3 regions of the Candidatus Arsenophonus phytopathogenicus genome follow, and region 3 is predicted to be linked to each of the others. Evidence: predicted binding sites of a transcription regulator. Region 3 holds the regulator's gene; each other region holds the start of a gene.

Evidence for each region. The regulator Fur, encoded in region 3, represses iron uptake genes when iron is present. The targets are predictions, from matches to a motif close to ATAATAATGAGAACNACTATCAA.
Region 1: the regulator Fur is predicted to act here: its motif matches at 2,822-2,844, upstream of sufA (Fe-S cluster assembly scaffold SufA).
Region 2: the regulator Fur is predicted to act here: its motif matches at 4,300-4,322, upstream of bfd (bacterioferritin-associated ferredoxin).

The regions. Positions count from the first base shown of each region.
Region 1 is NZ_JBUIOB010000019.1:375,280-383,104, forward strand. Features, by position in the region: gene sufD (Fe-S cluster assembly protein SufD) at 1-98, opposite strand, end outside; gene sufC (Fe-S cluster assembly ATPase SufC) at 73-819, opposite strand; gene sufB (Fe-S cluster assembly protein SufB) at 864-2,363, opposite strand; gene sufA (Fe-S cluster assembly scaffold SufA) at 2,367-2,744, opposite strand; partial or broken gene AC01GB_RS16650 (hotdog fold thioesterase) at 3,074-3,485, opposite strand; partial or broken gene AC01GB_RS16655 (FAD-binding and (Fe-S)-binding domain-containing protein) at 3,482-6,462, opposite strand; gene ydiK (AI-2E family transporter YdiK) at 6,677-7,786, shown strand.
Region 2 is NZ_JBUIOB010000017.1:1,289,325-1,297,149, reverse strand. Features, by position in the region: gene rplV (50S ribosomal protein L22) at 1-88, opposite strand, end outside; gene rpsS (30S ribosomal protein S19) at 103-381, opposite strand; gene rplB (50S ribosomal protein L2) at 396-1,220, opposite strand; gene rplW (50S ribosomal protein L23) at 1,240-1,542, opposite strand; gene rplD (50S ribosomal protein L4) at 1,539-2,144, opposite strand; gene rplC (50S ribosomal protein L3) at 2,161-2,790, opposite strand; gene rpsJ (30S ribosomal protein S10) at 2,823-3,134, opposite strand; gene bfr (bacterioferritin) at 3,431-3,907, opposite strand; gene bfd (bacterioferritin-associated ferredoxin) at 4,056-4,259, opposite strand; gene tuf (elongation factor Tu) at 4,425-5,609, opposite strand; tRNA gene AC01GB_RS10195 (tRNA-Thr) at 5,737-5,812, opposite strand; tRNA gene AC01GB_RS10190 (tRNA-Gly) at 5,819-5,893, opposite strand; tRNA gene AC01GB_RS10185 (tRNA-Tyr) at 5,992-6,076, opposite strand; tRNA gene AC01GB_RS10180 (tRNA-Thr) at 6,101-6,176, opposite strand; gene coaA (type I pantothenate kinase) at 6,572-7,525, shown strand; gene birA (bifunctional biotin--[acetyl-CoA-carboxylase] ligase/biotin operon repressor BirA) at 7,567-7,825, opposite strand, start outside.
Region 3 is NZ_JBUIOB010000017.1:32,807-40,631, reverse strand. Features, by position in the region: partial or broken gene nagE (N-acetylglucosamine-specific PTS transporter subunit IIBC) at 1-901, shown strand, start outside; gene glnS (glutamine--tRNA ligase) at 1,112-2,776, shown strand; gene AC01GB_RS03505 (hypothetical protein) at 2,988-3,638, shown strand; gene AC01GB_RS03500 (hypothetical protein) at 3,695-3,967, shown strand; gene fur (ferric iron uptake transcriptional regulator) at 4,093-4,512, opposite strand; gene fldA (flavodoxin FldA) at 4,673-5,203, opposite strand; gene ybfE (LexA regulated protein) at 5,386-5,667, opposite strand; partial or broken gene AC01GB_RS03480 (type I secretion system permease/ATPase) at 5,830-7,749, opposite strand.

The DNA.
Region 1 (7,825 bases), on a different contig from region 3:
TAAAAAAGTGTCGCAAACCTTTTTAGCGCCTGTTGATTTAACTTTGTGACTTGCTGCTGTTTTTCTGCTCTTTCACTGTTGATCAATAAGCCAGCCATAGCCTTGTACCTCCAGTTTTTTAGCCAAGGTAAAATCACCTGATTGAATAATTTTGCCTTGATAGAGAACATGAACAAAATCAGGCTGTACATAATCCAAAATACGCTGATAGTGAGTAACGATGATAAAAGCTCTTTCAGCGCCACGAAGTGAGTTCACACCATTAGCCACAACTTTTAAGGCATCAATATCAAGACCCGAGTCGGTTTCATCTAAAATACATAACTCAGGCTCTAACGCTGCCATCTGTAAAATATCATTGCGCTTTTTTTCTCCACCAGAAAAACCGACATTTACTGATCGAGTAAGTAAATCTTTCGGCATATCAAGTAGTTCAATTTTATCTTCAATAAAATCCTGAAAATCAAATCTATCTAGTGGTGGCTGCTTACGATACTCTCTTACTGCATTAACCGAGGTTTGTAAGAAAAGTTGATTACTTACGCCAGGAATTTCCACTGGATATTGAAAGGCTAAAAATATACCTTCTCCTGCACGTTCTTCCGGCGATAACTCAAGCAAATTTTTATTTTTGAATAGAATTTCACCCTGTTCTACTTGATATTCTTCACGTCCTGCCAGTGTCGCTGATAATGTACTCTTGCCTGATCCATTAGGCCCCATGATTGCATGTACTTCACCCGCTTTTACTTCTAGATTTAATCCGTTAAGAATTTGATTACCTTCAATACTGACATTTAAATTTTTAACACTTAACATTTCATTGGCCTTTGAATAACTGAGTATTCTTTTAATAAGAACCATCAACCCACACTATGTTCCAAACTAATTGCTAACAATTTTTGTGCTTCAACGGCAAACTCTAATGGTAATTCAGAAAAGACATCTTTACAGAAACCATTTACGATCATCGAAATAGCGTCATCCTCACTAATACCTCGTTGCAAACAATAAAAGAGTTGATCTTCACCAATACGAGATGTTGTAGCTTCATGCTCTAACTGTGCACTACTATTTTTTACTTCAATATAAGGAAAAGTATGCGCGCCACATTGAGTGCCAATTAACATAGAATCACATTGGGTATAATTTCTGGCATTTTCTGCCATCGGTAAAATCTTTACTAAACCGCGGTAACTATTTTGACTACGACCAGCTGAGATCCCTTTAGAGATGATGGTGGAATGCGTATTCTTACCAATATGGATCATTTTTGTACCGGTATCAGCCTGTTGATTACCATTGGTTAATGCCACTGAAAAGAATTCCCCCACCGAATTATCCCCTTGCAAAATAACACTAGGATATTTCCAAGTAATAGCCGAACCTGTTTCAGACTGCGTCCAGGACATTTTGGTATTCTCACCCTCGCATAAGGCGCGTTTGGTGACAAAGTTTAAAATGCCACCGGTTTCACTTTCACCACCTGAAAACCAGTTTTGTACGGTAGAATATTTTACTTCAGCATCTTTATGAATAATAACTTCAACTACCGCAGCATGTAATTGATAGCTATCTCTCACCGGAGCAGAGCATCCTTCAATATAACTAACGTAACTACCTTCATCAGCAATCAAGATAGTGCGCTCAAACTGACCGGTCTTAGCCGAATTAATACGAAAATAGGTTGATAATTCCATCGGGCAACGAACTCCTTTTGGCACATAAACAAATGTCCCATCAGAAGCGACAGCAGAATTTAATGCCGCAAAAAAATTGTCTCGATTAGAAACGACCGTACCAATATATTTTTTTACTAACTCAGGATACTGTTGGATAGCTTCACCAAAAGAACAAAAAATAATACCAAGTTTCGCTAATTCGCTACGATAAGTTGTTGAAACAGAAACAGAGTCAAAAATAGCATCTACCGCAACCGATTTACCCTCACGGACTGGTATACCAAGTTTATTAAATGCTTCTTCAACTTCGGCGGTCAGATAATTATTGCTATGCTCATTCCCACCCGCTGCCGATGAATCAGTTTCAGTTTGACAAGTATCATCGCAACTATTGCAGGATGGCGCTGCATAATAACTATATTCCTGGTAGTTTAAATCAGGATAATAGCCTTTAAGCCAGTGGGGCTCTTCCATACCCAACCAATGTTGATAAGCCTCTAAACGAAACTGCAACATCCAATCAGGTTCATTACGTTTGGCTGAAATCGCTTTGATGACCTCTTCATTGAGACCTTTAGCTAATTCATCCGTTGCAACCTGAGTGAAAAAACCCTCTTTATAACGATGCTCCGCTAACCATTGTTGAACATCATCACCAATTTCTATATTACGCTGTGACATAATTTAATTCACTTCAATACCAAAGCTTTCACCACAACCACAAGCGTGTTGAGCCTTAGGATTATTAAATTTGAATACTTGATTGAGTCCCTCACGAACATAATCAACCTCAGTACCATCAATAAATGGCATTGCTCTTAGAGGAACAAAAAGTTTGGCGCCATTATTTTCAAACAGCAAATATTCTTTAGTTGGATTATCTATCAATGCAATGACATAACCAAATCCTGCACAACCTGATTGCTTGATATTAAGAGATAATCCCTGGTTAGCAGGATTTTTTTTCATTAATTTAAGAATTTGAGCAGCTGCTTTATCGGTTATGGTAAGGCCCTGCCAAGTTATTTCATTCAAAGAAAAAGTATCAACATACTCTGCCATTATTGACCTCACGAAACTAATATTTTGACTAGATTACACTATCAATCTAACTAGACTTTTTTTGTTTAATATTATATATGGTAATGATAACATTTCTCACTTCAACCATTTATTTTAAGCAGAATATTTTTATTAGAGTGTTTTTTCAGCAAAAAGTGGCGTTTATTTTACTGTTTTTTTACGATTTTTAATTTATCAATCATATAAACATTTTGATAAACATTAAAAAAATAAAATAAACTCGCAAATTCAGCAATATTTAACGTGACGAACAAAGTATCGCTAAATCATCGAGCTTTTGTCGTTTAGTTATCTTTAAGTGCTAATAATTACATGATTACTGTTGTCAAACGACAAATACAACTCAGTCTTAATTGTTCATCAAAGATTTTTATCGACCAGACTTGTTGCCGGCGACCTAGATGAATTGGACTACATACGCCACGTACCCTTCCTGAATATACCGGCCTAATATGGCTAGCATTAATTTCGGCGCCAACTACTTTTCGATTATCTTGAGTATAGAGATAACCAGCTATCGAGCCTAACGATTCGGCTAACACCACCGAAGCACCACCATGTAGTAATCCAAACGGCTGCATGGTACGTTGATCAACCGGCATTGTTGCTTCAATAGTATCGTCACTGATACTTAACATAACAATCCCTAAATGGGATAACATGCTGTTATCACCCCCAACTATTAATTTCTTCGAGGGTATAAGAACGTTGCCAAATCATTTAAACATCTCCAATAACGCTTGTAAAGGATGTTTTATTATTTCATTTTCAATTCGTTTTACTTGACTGCGACAAGAGTAACCTGTTGCTAGACAACGTGTTTTGGGTAATTTTTGTAATCGATTTCCCCAAGATAAGGCATAAATTCCCTTTGAGTTAGCCAGATGTTTAACCTCATGACCATCAGTTCCTGCCATGCCGCAACAACCAACATTAATATTAATCAGTTGACGACCAAGCTGAGCAAAAATTTTAATCCATTGTTGAGCACTATCAGCTAACAATGACATTTCGGTACAATGCCCTAATAGATACCATTTTTCAGCCGTTAACTTCGCTGCTGGCTTTGGCACTAATACTGTCATCAGCCTCATTAACTAATTTAACTTCGAATTTACCCGTTTATTACCAAGGATCTGGCTATATTCATCGCGATAACAGAGCACTAAGGCTGGATCAATACCGACCATCGGAATTTATAATTGCGCTAAGCGGTTAAGAAAATCCGCTGTTTTTTGCGCTGTTTTGGCAAAACGGGTTAAATATCCTTTAATATGCAACACTTTTCCATTAGCAGAAAATGGCAACAATATAGGCCTATAACCTAGTATTTCAATTAAATGGATAAAATCGCAACTACCTTTGCATCATAATAACTAGTAAATGGATCTTGGACGACAAAAACAAATTGGCTGCGATTCTCTTCAGGTAAGCTTTCTAATTGTGGCAATGACAGAGACAATGCTGCATGACCAGCCAATTGTTGTTGTAAACTGGGTGTAGACAGTTGAGGAAAATCCGTTAGTCCAATCACCTTGTGACCTAGGGTTTGTATCCACCCTTGCCGTAATATAAAATTAAACCAGCGTGGTTGTTTTGCCATGAGCGGCAAAGTTAATTCAATATTAGCAACCACGTAGTCACTAATTGGTCGCAAATAACGACTATAATAGAGGGCTAAAAATTTTGCCCTAAACGATGGAACATCAATTTTAACTGGGCATTGGGTTGAACACGCTTTACAGGCTAAACAACCCGCCATCGCCTCTTTTACTTCATGGAAAAAATCATACTGTCTACTCTTAGCTCGCAAGGTATGGTATAGGCGTGTTATTTTTTTCGGCCAAGAGAGTTTATAACTATCAATATCTTCTGCAAATAATGCTAAGTTTACGCCTTGCTTAACCTGTAATCTTAACCATTCATTAATGTTGCTCGGCCTTTTGGCGAATGAATTCGTTGCTGGGAAATTTTCATTGAAGGACACATTGGACTATTAACGTCAAAATTAAAGCACAAGCCATTACCATTGCAGGCCATAGCCTGCTCAAATGTTTCCCTCACTTTGATCGGGATAGTGCGATCATAGGTTCCTCTTTTTACAGAATCGATAGGCATTAACGTGAGCGCTACATTAATTGATGAGCATATTTTTCCTGGGTTTCATTGATTAAAGGGATCAAATGCGGTTTTAATTTGACAGAGTATTTGATAAAGCTTTTCACCAAAAAATTGTGGGCCATAGGCGGAGCGAAAACCTTTACCGTGTCCCCCCATAATAAGCCGCCATATTTAGCGGTAAGTTGAGCAATTTGACCTGAAATTTGTTTCATTCATACTTCTTGTTGAGGATCACACATATCCATCACCGGGCGAACATGTAATACCCCTGCATCAACATGTCCAAACATGCCATAAGCTAAATTATTGTGGTCAAGCAACGCACGAAATTCAGCAATGTAATCGGCTAAATGCTCCGGTGGCACGCAAGTATCCTCTACGAACGGTATCGGTTTTGCTAATCCTTTGGTATTAGCCAATAGGCCAACTGCTTTTTTTCTCATCGTACAGATATTTTCAATATCTGCTAATTGATGGCATATATGATAATCAAGGATCCCCGAATTACCGGCTTAGATTAACTTATCCAATTGTGAACATAAACGAGTTAATTGTTGATTAATTTTTTCTTCACTAACCCCACTAAATTCAACAATATTTAATGCTGATAATTTTTTGTCATCAACATCGTTAATTAATTTACTCACTGAATACCAGATAATATCATCACGCGCTAAAGAGAGGATTTTAGTATCAACCGTTTCCACTGATAATGCTTTGGCTACCACCATAACTTGTGCATTACGTAACGCTGAATCAAATGAGTCATACTTTATATTAACTAATCGTCTTATTTTAGGTAATGGAGTAATATTTAGCTTAGCTTCGGTAATAAAAGCCAGCGTCCGTTCAGAGCCGGTTAAAAATCTATTTAATCGTGGAAATTTAGCCAAAATTAGCTGTCGCTGCTGACGACAATGGTGATACACGATGCTATATATGCGACCAATAGTTGATTGCTGCTGTGAAAAACGCTCCGCCAACTCAACTGTCATCGAATAGGTTTCTAATACCTCTCCACCAAGTAAAATAGCTTTAACACTCAGTACATGATCCGATGTTTTACCATAAACTAATGAGCCTTGACCTGAGGCATCAGTATTGATCATGCCGCTCAAGGTGGCTCGATTACTGGTTGATAATTCAGGTGAAAAAAATAACCATAAGGTGCCAAAAATTGGTTAAGTTGATCTTTTATCACACCGGCTTCGACTCTAACCCATTTTGCTGCGACATTAATTTGCAAAATTTTTTGCATATAGCGCGACATATCAACCACAATGCCTTCAGTCAAAGCCTGGCCATTGGTCCCTGTGCCACCACCTCTGGGTGTAAAGATTAATGACTGAAATTGTTTATCAATGGGAAGTTTCGCCAACAATTGAACATCGCTAGTCGAACGTGGATAGACAACAGCTTGAGGCGTAAGTTGATCAATACTATTATCTGTTGCCATTGATAAACGTTCAGCATAACTGGTGGTTAAATCTCCGCTAAAACCTCGGTCTTTTAATGTCGTTAAATAGGTTGTTATCTGCTGACTGATTTGATGAGCGCGTCCTATACGTGGGATCATTATACTAGTAAATCTTTTTAATTAGTGTTCACTTTGCAATTTATGTACTATCTTTGATTGAGAGTACATACCAGACAAAATTTGGCAATTAACATTTTGTAAACAATACAATTTTCATCATCACCCTACTTTTATTAGATACAAAAAACATGATTAATCATGTAATAGACAATTGATAATATGCACCCATCATTCTTTATAATCAGGCTAATATATGGAAAAAGCGCAATCCCCTAATGATTTACCCAAATTCATTTTTAGCATAATTGCTATTTTATTGATGATAGCTGCATGTTTTTGGGTATTGAAACCATTCATACTTGGTTTTCTCTGGGCAGGCATGGTGGTTATTGCAACCTGGCCATTATTTAAAAAAATTGAAAGTAAACTATGGCATAAAAAATGGCTAGCAAGTATAGCGATGACTCTATTAGTAATATTATTATTTGTTATTCCTTTTGCAATACTAATTGGTAGCATTATTCAAAACAGTGGCCCACTGATTGAATGGGCAAAATCACCAACTGAAATTAGATTACCCGAGCTATTGTGGTTAAAAAACCTACCCTTTATAGGTAATAAACTCTTTTATGGTTGGCATACATTGGTCGCTAATGGCGGTAATACATTAATTGCTAAACTACAACCGTATGTTGGAGAAGCAACCAGCTGGTTCTTAGCACAAGCCATTAATGCCGGGCGTTTCGTGTTTCATCTTGTCGTAATGTTACTATTTAGTGCATTACTCTATTTGAAGGGAGAAAGTGTTATATTAAGTATTCGGCATTTTGCCATTCGCCTGGCAGGTACGCGAGGCGATACCGCGATCCTACTTGCAGGCCAATCAATTCGCGCTGTTGCATTAGGTGTAGTAGTTACCGCATTAATACAAGCAATTACCAGTGGTATTGGTTTATCTTTAGCAGATATTCCTTATGCTGCGATATTAACAATTCTTATATTTGTATGTTGTGTTGCCCAACTTGGACCATTATTGATTATGGTACCCTCCATAGTATGGTTATTCTGGTCAGGCAATACCAGCTGGGCCATTATTATGATTGTATGGAGCATAATTGTCGCAACAATGGATGGCGTACTACGTCCTATTTTAATAAGGATGGGGGCGAATTTATCAATGATACTTATTTTGATTGGCGTTATTGGTGGAATTTTATCATTTGGCGTAATTGGTCTTTTTATTGGTCCAGTCGTTTTAGCTGTCTCACATAATTTACTAACCGCCTGGATGAATGAGGTTTCGAAACCAGCTAAGTTATCAAATAATTTAACCAAATCTAATTTATATAAGAAAGATCCTTAAATTAAAATGATTGACTTAATTAATATTCTTGTTAATCAT
Region 2 (7,825 bases), 1.3 Mb from region 3:
ACACTTTCTTACCGCGAATCAGATCAGCCACTAAACGAACCTTCTGAGCAGAAGAACGAGCGTGGCGATGCATAGCGATAGTTTCCATCTCTTCCTCCTACCTTAACGTTTCTTGGCCTTTTTATCGGCCGCATGGCCGCGATAAGTACGGGTCGGCGCGAATTCACCCAATTTATGACCAACCATTTCGTCGGTAACAAAAACTGGAACATGCTGACGACCATTATGGATAGCGATGGTCAAACCGATCATGTTAGGAAAGATCGTTGAACGACGGGACCAAGTCTTGAGAGGCTTTTTGTCTCCGCTTTCCACCGCTTTCTCTACCTTCTTCAGCAAGTGCAGGTCAATAAAAGGACCTTTCTTGAGAGAACGTGGCATGGTTTATCCTCTAATTATTTTTTAGAACGTTGACGTACGATATATTTATCAGTACGCTTATTGCTACGGGTCTTTTTACCTTTGGTTTGAACGCCCCAAGGTGTTACTGGGTGTTTACCAAAGTTACGACCTTCACCACCACCATGTGGATGGTCTACTGGGTTCATCGCTGTACCACGAACGGTAGGGCGAATTCCACGCCAGCGGCTAGCACCAGCTTTACCCAGAACACGCAGCATATGCTCCGCATTACTAACTTCTCCTAATGTCGCACGGCACTCAGAAAGTACTTTACGCATTTCGCCAGAACGTAAACGGATAGTTACATAACTACCATCACGTGCAACGATTTGCACATAAGCACCGGCTGAACGCGCCAGCTGACCACCTTTACCCGGTTTAAGCTCAACATTATGAACCGTTGAACCGACAGGAATATTACGCATAGGTAAAGCATTACCTGCTTTAATTGCTGCATCTGCACCAGACTGAATTTGGTCTCCGGCTTTTAAGCCTTTTGGTGCCAGAATATAGCGACGCTCTCCATCTTTATAGAGAACTAATGCAATATTCGCCGAACGATTTGGATCATATTCCAGACGCTCAACAGTAGCAGCAATACCATCTTTATTGCGTTTAAAGTCAATTAGACGATAATGCTGTTTGTGACCACCACCAATATGACGCGTAGTAATACGGCCATTATTGTTACGTCCACCGGTTTTGTTGCTTTTTTCTAGCAACGGAGCATAAGGTTTACCCTTATGCAGCTCAGGGTTAACCACTTTAACTACGTGGCGACGGCCCGGAGACGTAGGTTTACATTTAACAACTGCCATTGTTCTTTACTCCTCCGACTTACTCTGCACCACCGATGAAGTCCAGATTCTGGCCTTCTTTCAGAGTGACGTAAGCTTTTTTCCAGTCGCTACGACGACCAATTCGCTGACCGTGGCGTTTGGTTTTGCCTTCAACTAGTAAAGTATTTACACCTTTGACTTCAACTTCGAACAGTTTCTGTACGGCAGCCTTAATCTCTGCTTTAGTCGCATCTTTCGCTACTTTAAGCACGATGGTGTTACTTTTTTCCATCGCTGCAGAAGCTTTCTCAGAGACATGCGGCGCACGTAGTACTTTTAGCAGACGTTCTTCACGGATCATGCTAGCATCTCCTCAATTTGCTTCACAGCATCAGCAGTCATAAGTACTTTGTCGAAGGCAATTAGGCTAACAGGATCGATACCGATTGCATCGCGAACATCAACTTTATATAAGTTACGGGCTGCTAAAAACAAGTTTTCATCAACCTCATTCGTGACGATCAATGCGTCATCCAGTGCCATTTCCCTTAATTTTTGTACCAGAAGCTTAGTTTTCGGCGCTTCCAGTGCAAATTTCTCGACAACAATTAGACGATCCTGACGTATCAATTCAGACAAGATGCTTTTCAAAGCACCGCGGTACATCTTTTTATTTACTTTTTGACTGTGGTCCTGTGGTCTCGCTGCGAAAGTGACACCACCAGAGCGCCAAATTGGGCTCTTAACTGAACCAGCACGTGCACGACCAGTACCTTTTTGACGCCATGGCTTTTTACCAGAACCTGAAACCTCAGCACGAGTTTTCTGAGCACGAGTACCTTGACGAGCACCAGCTGCATACGCAACAACTACTTGATGCACAAGCGCTTCATTGAAATCACGCCCGAAGGTAGTTTCGGAGACAGTCAGCGCGCTTTGCGCGTCTTTCATTACCAATTCCATTCCTATCTCCTCGACGTTACGCCTTAACAGCTGGTTTTACAATCAGGTTGCTACCAGTTGCACCTGGAACAGCACCCTTGACCAACAGCAGATTACGTTCAGCGTCAACGCGTACTACATCCAGACTTTGAACAGTTACACGTTCATTACCCAATTGGCCTGCCATTTTCTTGCCTTTAAATACCTTACCCGGAGTTTGGTTTTGACCAATAGAACCCGGAACACGGTGTGACAAGGAGTTACCATGAGTAGCGTCCTGAGTGCGAAAATTCCAGCGTTTAACCGTACCAGCAAAACCCTTACCTTTGGAGGTACCAGTAACGTCGACTTTCTTGACGTCAGCAAAAATTTCAACACTAATGCTTTGACCTACAGTAAACTCTTCGTTTTCACTCAAACGAAATTCACGTAGGATACGGCCAGCTTCAACACCAGCTTTAGCAAAATGCCCAGCTTCAGGTTTCTTTACACGGTTTGCTTTTTTGCTACCGGTAGTAACCTGAATTGCATTATAACCATCTGTTTCCAGGCTCTTAACCTGAGTCACTCGGTTATTTTCAATTTCGATAACAGTTACAGGAATAGAAACACTATCTTCAGTGAAGATACGTGTCATTCCTAGTTTCTTCCCGACTAAACCAATCATTGTTTCAACCTCTCAATCGCGCAACGACCTGATTAACCCAGGCTGATCTGCACATCTACACCGGCAGCCAGATCCAGACGCATCAGAGCATCAACGGTTTTCTCAGTTGGCTCAACGATGTCAACCAGACGCTTATGAGTACGAATTTCGTACTGATCACGTGCATCTTTATTAACATGCGGCGAAATCAGAACGGTAAAACGTTCTTTACGTGTAGGTAACGGGATCGGACCACGTACTTGAGCGCCAGTGCGCTTAGCAGTTTCAACGATTCCCGCAGTTGATTGATCAATTAAACGATGATCAAAGGCTTTCAGGCGGATACGGATTCTTTGGTTCTGCATGAGACCAGAGCTCCAACTATTTATAAACGTAAAAAATTACTCCTCGCACCCATTTCGATTGATAGGGGAGTGTAATCGTTCCCATAATAACCTCCAAATCGGAGGTATTGTTTTTTTTAACGCAGTTTCACTGCTTACTAGCCCTTACGGCCAGGCTCTTGAATTAAAGAGCCCGTGCATTATACGTAATTTCAGAATAAGAGCAAGCCGTAGATAAAAAAATTGCATAAAATTTATTTATAAAAATCTTATGCAATAATATTTGTTAAAATCTTAATCAATAAATACCAATTAAATCATGTCTCTTCACCCAGCTGAGATTGTAGGTAATTTTTTAGGCCTATGTTTGATATCAAATCCAATTGCGTTTCTATCCAATCAATATGTTTTTCTTCATCCGTTAGTATTTCAATCATTAAATCGCGACTAACATAATCACTAACTGAATCCGCATAAGCAATTGCTGAACGCAAATCTTTCGCCCCATCCAATTCAAGCAGTAAATCTGATTTAAGCATTTCTTCAACATTCTCACCAATATTTAATTTACCTAAATCCTGCAAATTTGGTATACCTTCAAGAAAGAGGATCCTTTCTATATATTTATCAGCATGTTTCATCTCATCAATAGATTCTTCATATTCAATATCATTAAGACGTAATAAACCCCAATTTTTAAACATACGGGCATGTAAAAAATATTGATTGATTGCAACAAGCTCATTACCCAATAATGTATTTAAATGGGTGATCATTTTTTTATCGCCTTTCATTTTTTATCCTCCACTTCCAGTATCTAAAGTGTAGATAGAAATTATTAGGCGAACAGAATAGAAAAATATTTTTATTGAAAAGCGAAGAGGAATTGATTAATTAAAACTAGAAAGGTTCTTTGATAGCATTTAAATTTATTCTATTAATTCATTGTACTGCGTCAATATCAGTAACAACAGATAAATTTATTTGCTCATTTTGAATTAGCTGAGTTGCTTGAGGCAAGCATTTTCCACAATGTCTACCAATAGATACACACTTCTTTAATCCACTAATGGATGTTATGTGATTATCGCGAACTAAAGTTTTTATTGTTTTATCACTAATTCGATTACATAGACAGACGTACATTTTTAATACCGACCAGTTAAAATCTCATCAGCAATAATAAATGATAATGATTTTCATTTCAATATTAGTTTGAGTTATATACTCAAAAAATTAGATTATCGGTAATAATTTTACAACGATCATAAAAAAGAGGCTTTCGCCTCTTTTTTCAAATTCAATATCGAATCAAGCAATAATTTTAGCAACGACACCGGCACCGACTGTACGGCCACCTTCACGAATCGCAAAACGCAATCCTTCATCCATCGCGATTGGCGCTATCAACGTCACTTTCATGTTGATATTATCACCTGGCATTACCATCTCTACGCCTTCTGGCAACTCGATTGTGCCCGTTACATCCGTCGTTCTAAAATAAAACTGTGGACGGTAACCTTTAAAGAATGGCGTGTGGCGACCGCCCTCATCTTTGCTCAAAATATATACTTCTGATTCAAATTGAGTATGCGGATTGATTGAACCTGGTTTTGCTAATACTTGACCACGCTCTACATCTTCACGCTTGGTACCACGTAATAATACACCTACGTTCTCACCTGCACGACCTTCGTCCAGCAGTTTGCGGAACATTTCTACGCCCGTACACGTCGTTTTGGCCGTCTCTTTAATTCCAACGATTTCAACTTCTTCACCAACCTTAACTACACCACGCTCTACACGGCCTGTTACTACGGTTCCACGGCCTGAGATTGAAAATACGTCTTCGATTGGCAACAAGAACGGTTTATCTATCGCACGTTCTGGCTCTGGAATGTAGTCATCTAATACTTTCGCTAACTCTAGAATTTTCTCTTCCCACTCAGCAACGCCTTCCAGCGCCTTCAACGCTGAACCTTTGATTACCGGCGTGTCGTCTCCTGGGAAATCATACTGAGAAAGAAGCTCACGCACTTCCATTTCAACCAATTCCAGCAACTCTTCATCATCAACCATATCACACTTGTTCAGGAAAACGATGATGTAAGGAACACCTACCTGGCGACCTAATAGGATATGTTCACGTGTTTGTGGCATTGGACCATCGGTTGCCGCAACCACTAAAATTGCGCCGTCCATTTGTGCCGCACCGGTGATCATGTTTTTTACATAATCTGCGTGGCCTGGACAATCAACGTGGGCATAATGGCGGATTGGCGTATCATATTCTACGTGAGAGGTAGAAATTGTGATACCGCGCGCTTTTTCTTCCGGTGCATTATCAATTTGATCAAATGCACGTGCACTACCGCCATAAGTTTTCGCTAATACGGTGGTGATTGCTGCAGTTAAAGTTGTTTTACCATGGTCAACGTGGCCGATTGTACCAACGTTAACGTGCGGGTTTTTACGTTCAAATTTTTCTTTAGACATTAGATTATCCCTCTAAGACACGGAATCGATGGTTACACCACATTAACCAAACAGTAAAAGTCATATACTCGTTGCTTGTTTTTTCGCAGGAAAAAATCAGGGAACAATTAAGAACAGATTCTAGGAGTGGTGCTGATAGGCAGATTCGAACTGCCGACCTCACCCTTACCAAGGGTGTGCTCTACCAACTGAGCTATATCAGCACATCTTGGAGCGGGCAGCGGGAATCGAACCCGCATCATCAGCTTGGAAGGCTGAGGTAATAGCCATTATACGATGCCCGCGATGAACTCGGCTACCTGACTTTAATCAGCTGCAAATTTTATCTTAAGTATTTTGCATCGAGGTAGCATTTTAAGCTGAACACTTAAGATGAAACTTATGGTGGTGGGAGAAGGATTCGAACCTTCGAAGTCTGTGACGGCAGATTTACAGTCTGCTCCCTTTGGCCGCTCGGGAATCCCACCTTTTACTTATATCCAGATTTTTAATGGTGCCGGCACCAAGAGTCGAACTCGGGACCTACTGATTACAAGTCAGTTGCTCTACCAACTGAGCTATGCCGGCGTCAGGTGCTGCGCATTCTAGGTAGAGAACGAGCATGTTGCAACAAAAAAATTAAAATATTTGTTCTTTTGCTTATAAAACACTCACTTTAACCTTTTTTGCTGCTTTTTTCTATAGTAAATGTTTAAATACTCAACAGTATAAATTTTTTATTTACTATTTACTCTAGTGAAAAATGACATCAAATTTTTCTCACTAATAAAAACGTATCGTAAAACATACAATATTATTTCATTGCTAAAAATAAAAAACGGATGAATTGTTATCAATTATTTAATTAATACAAAAAACAGAAAAAACTCTACGCCTAAAGATATTCAATCGTTATTATGCAATCTATTTTTTTATTGGTTATGAATGATTATGATAACCTGTACACAGGTAAATGTTGACTTATGAAACAACAACAAAACTTTTCAATAACACCTTATTTAGAATTTGACCGTGAACATTGGGCAACATTACGTGATTCTGTTCCACTAGAACTACTAACGGATAAAGAGCTGCTGGAACTGAAGGGTATCAATGATGAAATTTCAATGGATGAAGTAAATAAAATTTATCTTCCTATTTCACGGCTACTTAATTTCTATATCAGTTCAAATTTACGTAGACAAACAGTTTTACAACAATTCTTAGGTACTAATGGTACTAAAGTACCTTATGTTATCGGTATTGCAGGCAGTGTTGCAGTTGGTAAAAGTACCACAGCTCGTCTATTACAAACTTTATTAAGTCGGTGGCCCGAGCATCGTAAAGTTGATCTTATTACAACAGATGGTTTCTTATACCCAAATCAGATTTTAAACGAACGTGAAATAATGAAGAAAAAAGGATTTCCGCAATCCTATGATATGCACCGTTTAGTAAAATTTGTTTCTGATATAAAATCTGGAGTCAAACAGGTTACCGCTCCGGTATACTCCCATTTTACTTATGATATCGTTCCCGATAAAAAGCAAGTGATTGAGCAGCCTGATATTCTTATTTTGGAAGGTTTAAACGTTTTGCAAAGCGGAATAGATTATCCACATGCTTCCCATCATGTTTTTGTATCTGACTTTGTCGATTTTTCAATTTATGTTGATGCCCCGGAAAATTTATTGAAAAAATGGTATATCAGTCGATTTTTGAAATTTTGCCAAGGCGCTTTTTCCAACCCTCACGCCTATTTCTACCATTATTCTAAATTAGAGCAAGAAGAAGCGATCAATACAGCTAAAACAATATGGGAAGAAGTTAATAAAATAAATTTGGAAGAGAATATAATACCAACCAAAGAAAGAGCCAGTTTGATCATGACTAAAGGCTCTAATCATTCAATTACAAATGTTAGATTAAGAAAATAATTTCAAACATTGAGTCGATGATTAGCTTCGACTCAATTATTCTAATTATCTGGCCGTAATGAAATTTCACCACCTATATAAAAAACAATTTCACCATTTTGTTCTAACAAAATTGCGCCGTGTTCATTAATACCTTTCACGATACCGATTTCTAGGTGATCACCAATATGTAATCTTATTTTTTTATGTAAAAAATTATCCAACGCCAGCCAACGCTTAATAAAAGGAACAAGACCATATTTCTCAAATTGCACTAATTCATGACGTAATGCCATAATGATCTGACCTGCGATCACATTT
Region 3 (7,825 bases):
TATGTCATATTTCGTTTTGCGATTAATAAGTTCAATTTAATGACCCCAGGTCGTGAAATAATAAACGACTATCAAGCCGTTGATGATTATGACAAAGATATAACCACCAGTGCTAAAGATATTACCCATGAAGCATACCAATATCTTGCGGCGGTGGGCGGAACCGATAATTTAACAGTAATCGATGCCTGTATTACTCGTTTACGTTTAGGTGTAAAAGCCGTTGATATTGTTAATGATGACTTGGTAAAAAAACTGGGTGCATCAGGCATCATTCGTTTAAATAAACATAGTGTGCAAATTATTGTTGGAACCCGAGCAGAAATGATTGCGGAAGCAATGAAAAAGATTGCCGCCCGAGAAGTTGTTTCACCGTTAAATTTTGTTGAGAAATATAATCGACAGTTAGCAGTAAAAGTAAAAAAATAAGCATGTGGGGCAAACAATTTTAACGCTGGTAGCGTCGGTTAGTGGTGAAATTTATTCCCTTGATGAAGTTCCGGATGAAGCTTTTGCTAGCCGTATTGTCGGTGATGCTTTAGCGATTAAGCCAACGAGTGGTGAGGTATTAGCGCCTGTATCGGGCAAGATTGTGAAAATTTTTGCTACCAATCATGCTTTCTGCATCGAGACGAATGAAGGTGTTGAAGTGATCGTTCACATGGGTATTGATACTGTAACGTTAAAAGAGCAGGGTTGTGAGCGTTTAGTTGAAGAAAATAGTGATGTAAAGGTAGGTCAGCCTATCCTGAAATTAGATCTCGATTATTTGGAACAGCATGCTAAGTCAATGATAAGTCCAGTCGTTATCAGTAATATTGATGATTATCAGGGATTGACAATAGTTGCAACTGGTGAAGTAATCGCTGGAGTAACACCAGTTTATGATGTATTGAAGTAATGTGTTTTATCATTATGATTTGATATGATAACCATATAATTAATAATGAATAAAAACGGGAAAGGTTATGAACCTCCCGTTTTTCCTTTATGAGCTTTTTATTGATTAAATAAAGCCTAATAATATATGTTAATAAACGGTTGTTTCTAATTAGGATATGGTAGATGATAAAAGCGTTATTAACATGCTTTTGCATTGAGGACTATGACAATGAATGAGGCAGATACTCGCCCAACAAATTTCATTCGCCAGATTATTGAAGAAGATTTGGCTACAGGTAAGCATACTCATGTATATACCCGTTTTCCACCTGAACCTAATGGTTATTTACATATTGGTCATGCCAAATCAATCTGTCTGAATTTTGGTATTGCAGAGGATTATCAGGGTCAATGCAATTTGCGTTTTGATGATACTAATCCAGTTAAAGAAGATGTTGAATATGTTAATTCTATTCAAGAAGATGTGAAGTGGTTAGGGTTTAATTGGAGTGGTAACGTAAAATATTCGTCAGATTATTTTGATGACCTATATCAATATGCTATTGAGCTGATTAAAAAGAGCTTAGCTTATGTTGATGAATTAAGTCCTGATGCTATTCGTGAATATCGCGGAACTTTAAAGCAGCCAGGTAAAAATAGTCCATATCGTGATCGTACTATTGAGCAGAATTTGCAGCTATTTGACAAGATGCGAGCGGGTGGATTTGAAGAAGGAAAGGCCTGTCTACGTGCTAAAATTGATATGTCATCCTCTTTTATTGTCATGCGCGATCCGGTGTTATATCGGATAAAATATGCTGAACACCACCAATCGGGTAATAAATGGTGTATTTATCCAATGTATGATTTTACTCATTGTATTTCGGACGCATTGGAGGGGATTACCCACTCACTTTGTACCCTGGAATTTCAAGATAATCGCCGGTTATATGATTGGGTATTAGATAATATTACCATTGATTGTCATCCAAGGCAGTATGAGTTTTCGCGTCTAAATCTTGCCTATACGGTGATGTCAAAACGTAAACTAAATCAGTTAGTGGCGGAAAATAGGGTTGAAAATTGGGATGATCCCAGAATGCCAACCATTTCAGGTTTACGTCGTCGTGGTTATACGGCAGCGTCGATTCGTGAATTTTGTCGGCGTATTGGCGTGACTAAGCAAGATAATACTGTTGAAATGGCAGCATTGGAATCTTGTATTCGTGATGATCTAAATGAAAATGCACCACGGGCAATGGCGGTATTGGATCCCATAAAGTTAGTGATTGAAAATATGTCTGCTGATGAGCAAATGCTGACGATGTATAATCACCCTAATAAACCTGAGATGGGCACTCGACAAGTACCATTTAGTCGGGAACTTTATATCGACCGAGCTGATTTTCGTGATGAAGCTAATCGGCAATATAAGCGCTTAGTTTTGGGTAAAGAAGTGCGTTTACGAAATGCTTATATTGTACAAGCTAATCGGGTTGATAACGATGCAGAAGACAACATTACCACGATTTATTGTACTTATGATGCTGATACATTAAATAAAGATCCTGCTGATGGACGTAAAGTCAAAGGGGTTATCCATTGGGTCAGTGCATCACATGCCTTGCCAGCAGAGATCCGATTGTATGATCGCTTATTTACTGTGCCTAATCCTGCCGCAGAAGAGGACTTTTTAGCTACCATTAATCCTGATTCTTTAGTGATTCGGTATGGGTTTATTGAACCAAGTTTAATTACCGCTCAACCGGGAAAAGCATATCAGTTTGAACGCGAGGGTTATTTTTGCGCTGATAGCCATGATCATACTGCTAAGCAGCTGGTATTTAATCGCACTGTAGGCTTAAGAGATAGTTGGGCAAAAATAGCAAGCTAAGAAATTACCCCGTTAAGAGTTATGGTAAAAGCGTGGTTTATAGCCACGCTTTTTATTAAAAAATATCGGCATTATTGTTCACGAGATATTTTTATTAACAGAAAAATGACTTTCTGTTATAAATTTTTATTCGTTTAGAGCAAGTCAAAAAAATATGTAGTCAATATCCTTATCAAAAAAATCAATTGGTTACTAACAAGGATGTTATATCATGCTTCAGTTTATTAATTCATCTCTTCCAATAGAAAAAGCGGTTTTACAAGCAGAACTGCAAACGATATCACCTAAGATCAATTTCACCAGTCCATTAAAAAGTATTTATAACAGTGATGCCTTTATATCGGTACAAAAAAGACCATTAAAGGGTTTGCATACTTGTAAAAAATTAAGTTTTCCAATAGATAAAGCCAGCAGTGAGCAAAGTTATCATAATGCTCTATTGGCTGATTTTGTTTACAATCGTGACTTTACAATTTTAGAAGCAACCCGGTGGGGAATTGATCGTGAATTGGCAAGGTTTGTGTCTAAAATGACTAATATAAAACTTTATCCACAAGATGGTCTATTAGAAGATAGTCATACTGGATTGGTGGCTTATATCTTTCACAATAAGTTTGAGCGGAAAATTCGATTGGTATTTGGTGGGACAACCAGCGGTCATGGAGTGAGCGGTGGAGCTCCGCGTTATATAAAAAATATTAATAATTTTATTAAGCAATGCGAGGCAAATGTTCATAATGTATTTGGCGGTGTTCCAGCTTGCTATAAGCAGGCTGCGCAATTAATGCATAATCTGCAACAACTGGTTCAAATGGATGGGGAATGGATACAGGCTTTCAACCAGTGGTCATTCATTAGGTGATGGTTTAGCTGCTTATGCAGCACTGAAGGTATCTATCTAGCAAAGAAAATGTTATTTTGGCGGAATGTTTTAGCAGTGCTCAATTTGGCCGAGGTTTACAGCGCGATTTGTTAAAGCAACATGGTAGTTTAGATTTAGAGAAGGCTATGCATAATATCAATCATCATTATGTCGAAGGTGATGTTATTCCGAAGATGGATAAATTTTTTGCGGTTGATCATATTGGTAAAATTAATATTATTCCCCAAGCAACGAACAAAAAAGACAACTTTTTAGCGACACATTCAAATTATGTCAAGCATAGTCTTATTTATGCGCTACAAAATTGAAAATAAAAGGAAAAATTGGATTGCAATTCTCCTTTTATTTTTAACTGATTAATAACAAAAATAGTAATAGGCTGGGTTATTTTTCTTCTTTACTATTGCGGGCAGGGTGGCCCAAATCGTTTTCATCACAATGATTCTTTTTTGGAGCAATGTCCATATAGATAGAGACTGTGATTAGAGAGCTTGATGCCATGACGTTCCGCAATATTTTTTTGTCGTGTCTCAATGGATTCATCGCTGAATTCAATGACTTTACCACAATCTAAGCAAATTAAGTGATCATGGTGATGTTGTTGTGTCAACTCAAAAACCGATTTACCGCATTCAAAATTATGGCGAGTAACAATACCCGCGTCATCAAATTGATTTAGAACACGATAAACCGTTGCGAGGCCAATCTCTTCCCCCATATCAATGAGTTTTTTATAGAGATCTTCCGCATTGACATGATGGCATTCAGGCTCTTGTAATACCTCTAAAATTTTTAAACGTGGAAGTGTTACTTTAAGCCCTACATTCTTCAATGCTTTATTGTTGTCGGTCATGCGGCTCCTACCTTGTTGCATTAGCAGTCAATTCAATAATATCAAAACATCGTTAACAGTAGTATACTGTTTATTTAAAACTAATTTTACAATTATATATTGTCATAATATCATTACACAATTTGCAGGAATTATCATATACAAAAAATATTGACAGCTATCAATCGATAATAGCTTGTAAATTTAGCTCTTCGGATATTTGTTTTACCCAGCTTTCCACTCGCTCAGCGGTTAGTTCCGGTTGCCTGTCTTCATCAATGGCCAGGCCAATAAAGTTAGAGTCATCAGCGAGCCCTTTTGATGCTTCGAAGTGGTAACCTTCTGTTGGCCAATGGCCAACAATGATAGCACCGTTAGGTTCAATAATCTCTTTCACAGTACCCATAGCATCACAGAAATATTCCGCATAATCTTCTTGATCGCCACAACCAAAAATAGCTACTAGCTTATTGGTAAAATCAATTTCTTCTAATGTCGGAAAGAAGTCATCCCAATCACACTGTGCTTCACCATAATACCAGGTAGGAATACCGAATAGTAAAATATCAAATGCTTCAATATCCTCTTTACTGCTTTTAGCAATATCATGAATTTCAGCAATATCGGCGCCGCCAAGGGTTTCTTGGATCATTTTGGCAATATTTTCTGTATTGCCAGTATCACTGCCGAAGAAGATACCTATGATTGCCATAAAGTAAATAAACCTCTTAATTTTAATTTGAGTTGTAATCTTATCGTTATTAACAGTAGTAATAGCAAAGATAATAACGATTGATTAATAAATAATTAAATGACCGTTATTTTGACGAAAATAACTGCATAATTCTGTCAATTTTGTGTGTTTTAGGCAAAATAAACCAGTAAAATTGCAATTCATCGGTTTTTCTTTGCTAATTGTGTCAGCAATATTTGTTCTATTAATTCACTACGGCTTATTTTTTGTTCTTGAGCTAGCATATTTAATGCCGCAACAGCACGCTTATTGATTTTTAATTCGACACGGCGTAAACTTTTGCTTTTAGCACGTTTTAACTGATTACGTTTATTAATTTTTAATTGTTCATGTCGAGATAAAGGATTGGTTTTTGGACGCCCTGGTCTAGGCTCATCGGCGAATAAATCCCGGGTTGTGCGATCAGTCTGCTCTTTTGCCATAAATTTAAATGTTGATGGAAATTTGCTAGTTACTTAAACCAATCATATCCTAGCATGATAACTATCGCTACTAACATATAAAATATACTCAATTGATAAAGCAGCCTATTAGTGAGTAACTGAAGTTAGCAATAGCCAGTAAACTGGCGACTGGCGTTATTTTTAAGCGTTAATTTTTGTCATTGTTCCTATTTGTTGATGCCAGAGTTGAGCATAAAACCCATTTAACTTGAATAGATTATCATGGCTATCGAATTCAATCACTTGACCTTCATTAATCACATAAATTTTATCAGCATGACGAATGGTATTGAGGCGATGGGCAAAACTAATAACAGTTCGACCAGCAGACAAATAATGCATATTTTTCATGATAGCGGCTTCTGAATCATAATCTAGTGCAGAAGTGGCCTCATCAAGAATTAAAATACGTGGTTGTGTTAACAGGGGTCGGGCAAGTGCTATACGTTGCCGTTGTCCTCCTGATAAATTCATACCTCTCTCTGCTAACTGCGTATTGGAACCTTGAGGAAGTTGTTGAATAAAATCCAGTGCGCCTGCTATTTGCGCTGCCTGGGTCATGGCTTCGTCAGAAGCTGCGGGTTGGCTTAAGCGGATATTACTGCTATCGAGCCTGCAAACAAAATACTTTCTTGAAGTACTACACTCATATTAAGACGTAAAGCTACGGGATCGGCGACAGCTAGATCCATACCATCAATAGTAATTTGACCCTGCTGAGGAACATAAAGTCGTTGTAATAACTTTGTTAAGGTACTTTTTCCTGATTCTGAAAGGCCTGTGATATCGATAAATTGTCCGGCCTTAATTGACAAGGATAGGTTCTGCAATACTTCTGGCATGTCGTTAGCATAACGAAATCTGATATGATTAAGTTCAATATTACCATTAATAGATGCTGTATTGGCTAATCCCTTTTGGCCAAATTCAGTAGGTTCATCAAGAATATCACCAACACGTTTAAGTGCGATAAGGGTATGCTGAAAATCTTGCCATACTTGTGCCAGACAAAGGCTCGGTTGAGTAACATGTGCGCTAAGCATATTAAAAGCAATTAATTCTCCAGGACTAAGTTGGCCTTGCATAACGGCTTTAACCCCAAACCATAATAGAATAGCGGTAGTTATTTTATTGATCAGTGTAATAATTTGACTGGCAATGATACTGCTTTTTTGCACTTGGAAGCTTTTTTGTAATTGGTGACTTAAGATTTTTTGCCAGCGTTGTAAAAACCTATTCTCGGTGGCGGTTGTTTTAACGGTTTCAATACCCGTGATTGTTTCAGTAAGAAAAGTGGTATTATCGGCTTGAGCTTCATACTCTTTTTCTACCCGTTTACGAATAATCGGGCCAATTAATAGCCAAAAGATAAAATAGATAACCAATGAACCAACGACGATGCCAGCAAGTTGGGCACTGTAGTTGAATAACACGACAATAAATAATGTGACAAAAAATAGATCGATAAACAGCATTAATGTTGAGCCAGTGAGAAATTGCCTAATTTGCGCCATCTCACGAACTCGGGCAATAATTTGCCCTGTTTGTCGCTGTTTAAAATAGTCAAGCGGCAGTCCTAATAAATGACGATATAAGCGGCCGGATAATTCAGCATTAATTTGGCCAGAGGTATGATTAAAAATTTTATTACGAATAAAACTATAAATAGGTTCGGCTATTGCTAATGAGACAATGGCAAATGCTAAAACATGTAAGCTATTTAGGCTACGTCCTACCAAGACTTTATCAATCAGATGTTGAAAAAGAATTGGGTGAGTAAGGGCAAATATTTGTACAACACTGGCGAGTATAAAAATATCTCTTAGTTGTTTATTTTTGCCTAAGAACTGAAGGGGAAAACCAATCTAATCCAAACTTGATTTTTTTAGCAGTTAATTTTTTTTCCGCCACGAGCAGTACTTTAAATTTGATTGGTTTTTTGGGCTTATTATAATGAGGAAAAGTTAATGTTTTCTCTGAACACGGATTTATTACTTCAATAATTTGTTGCGTTATATTGGTAAATATCCACCATACGCCTTCTATTTCAATTATAGCAGGATTGAATAAAAAAATAAATATATCATATAGTTATGATGCGATTATCACTATAATTCACTATTCAATCACTATAAAT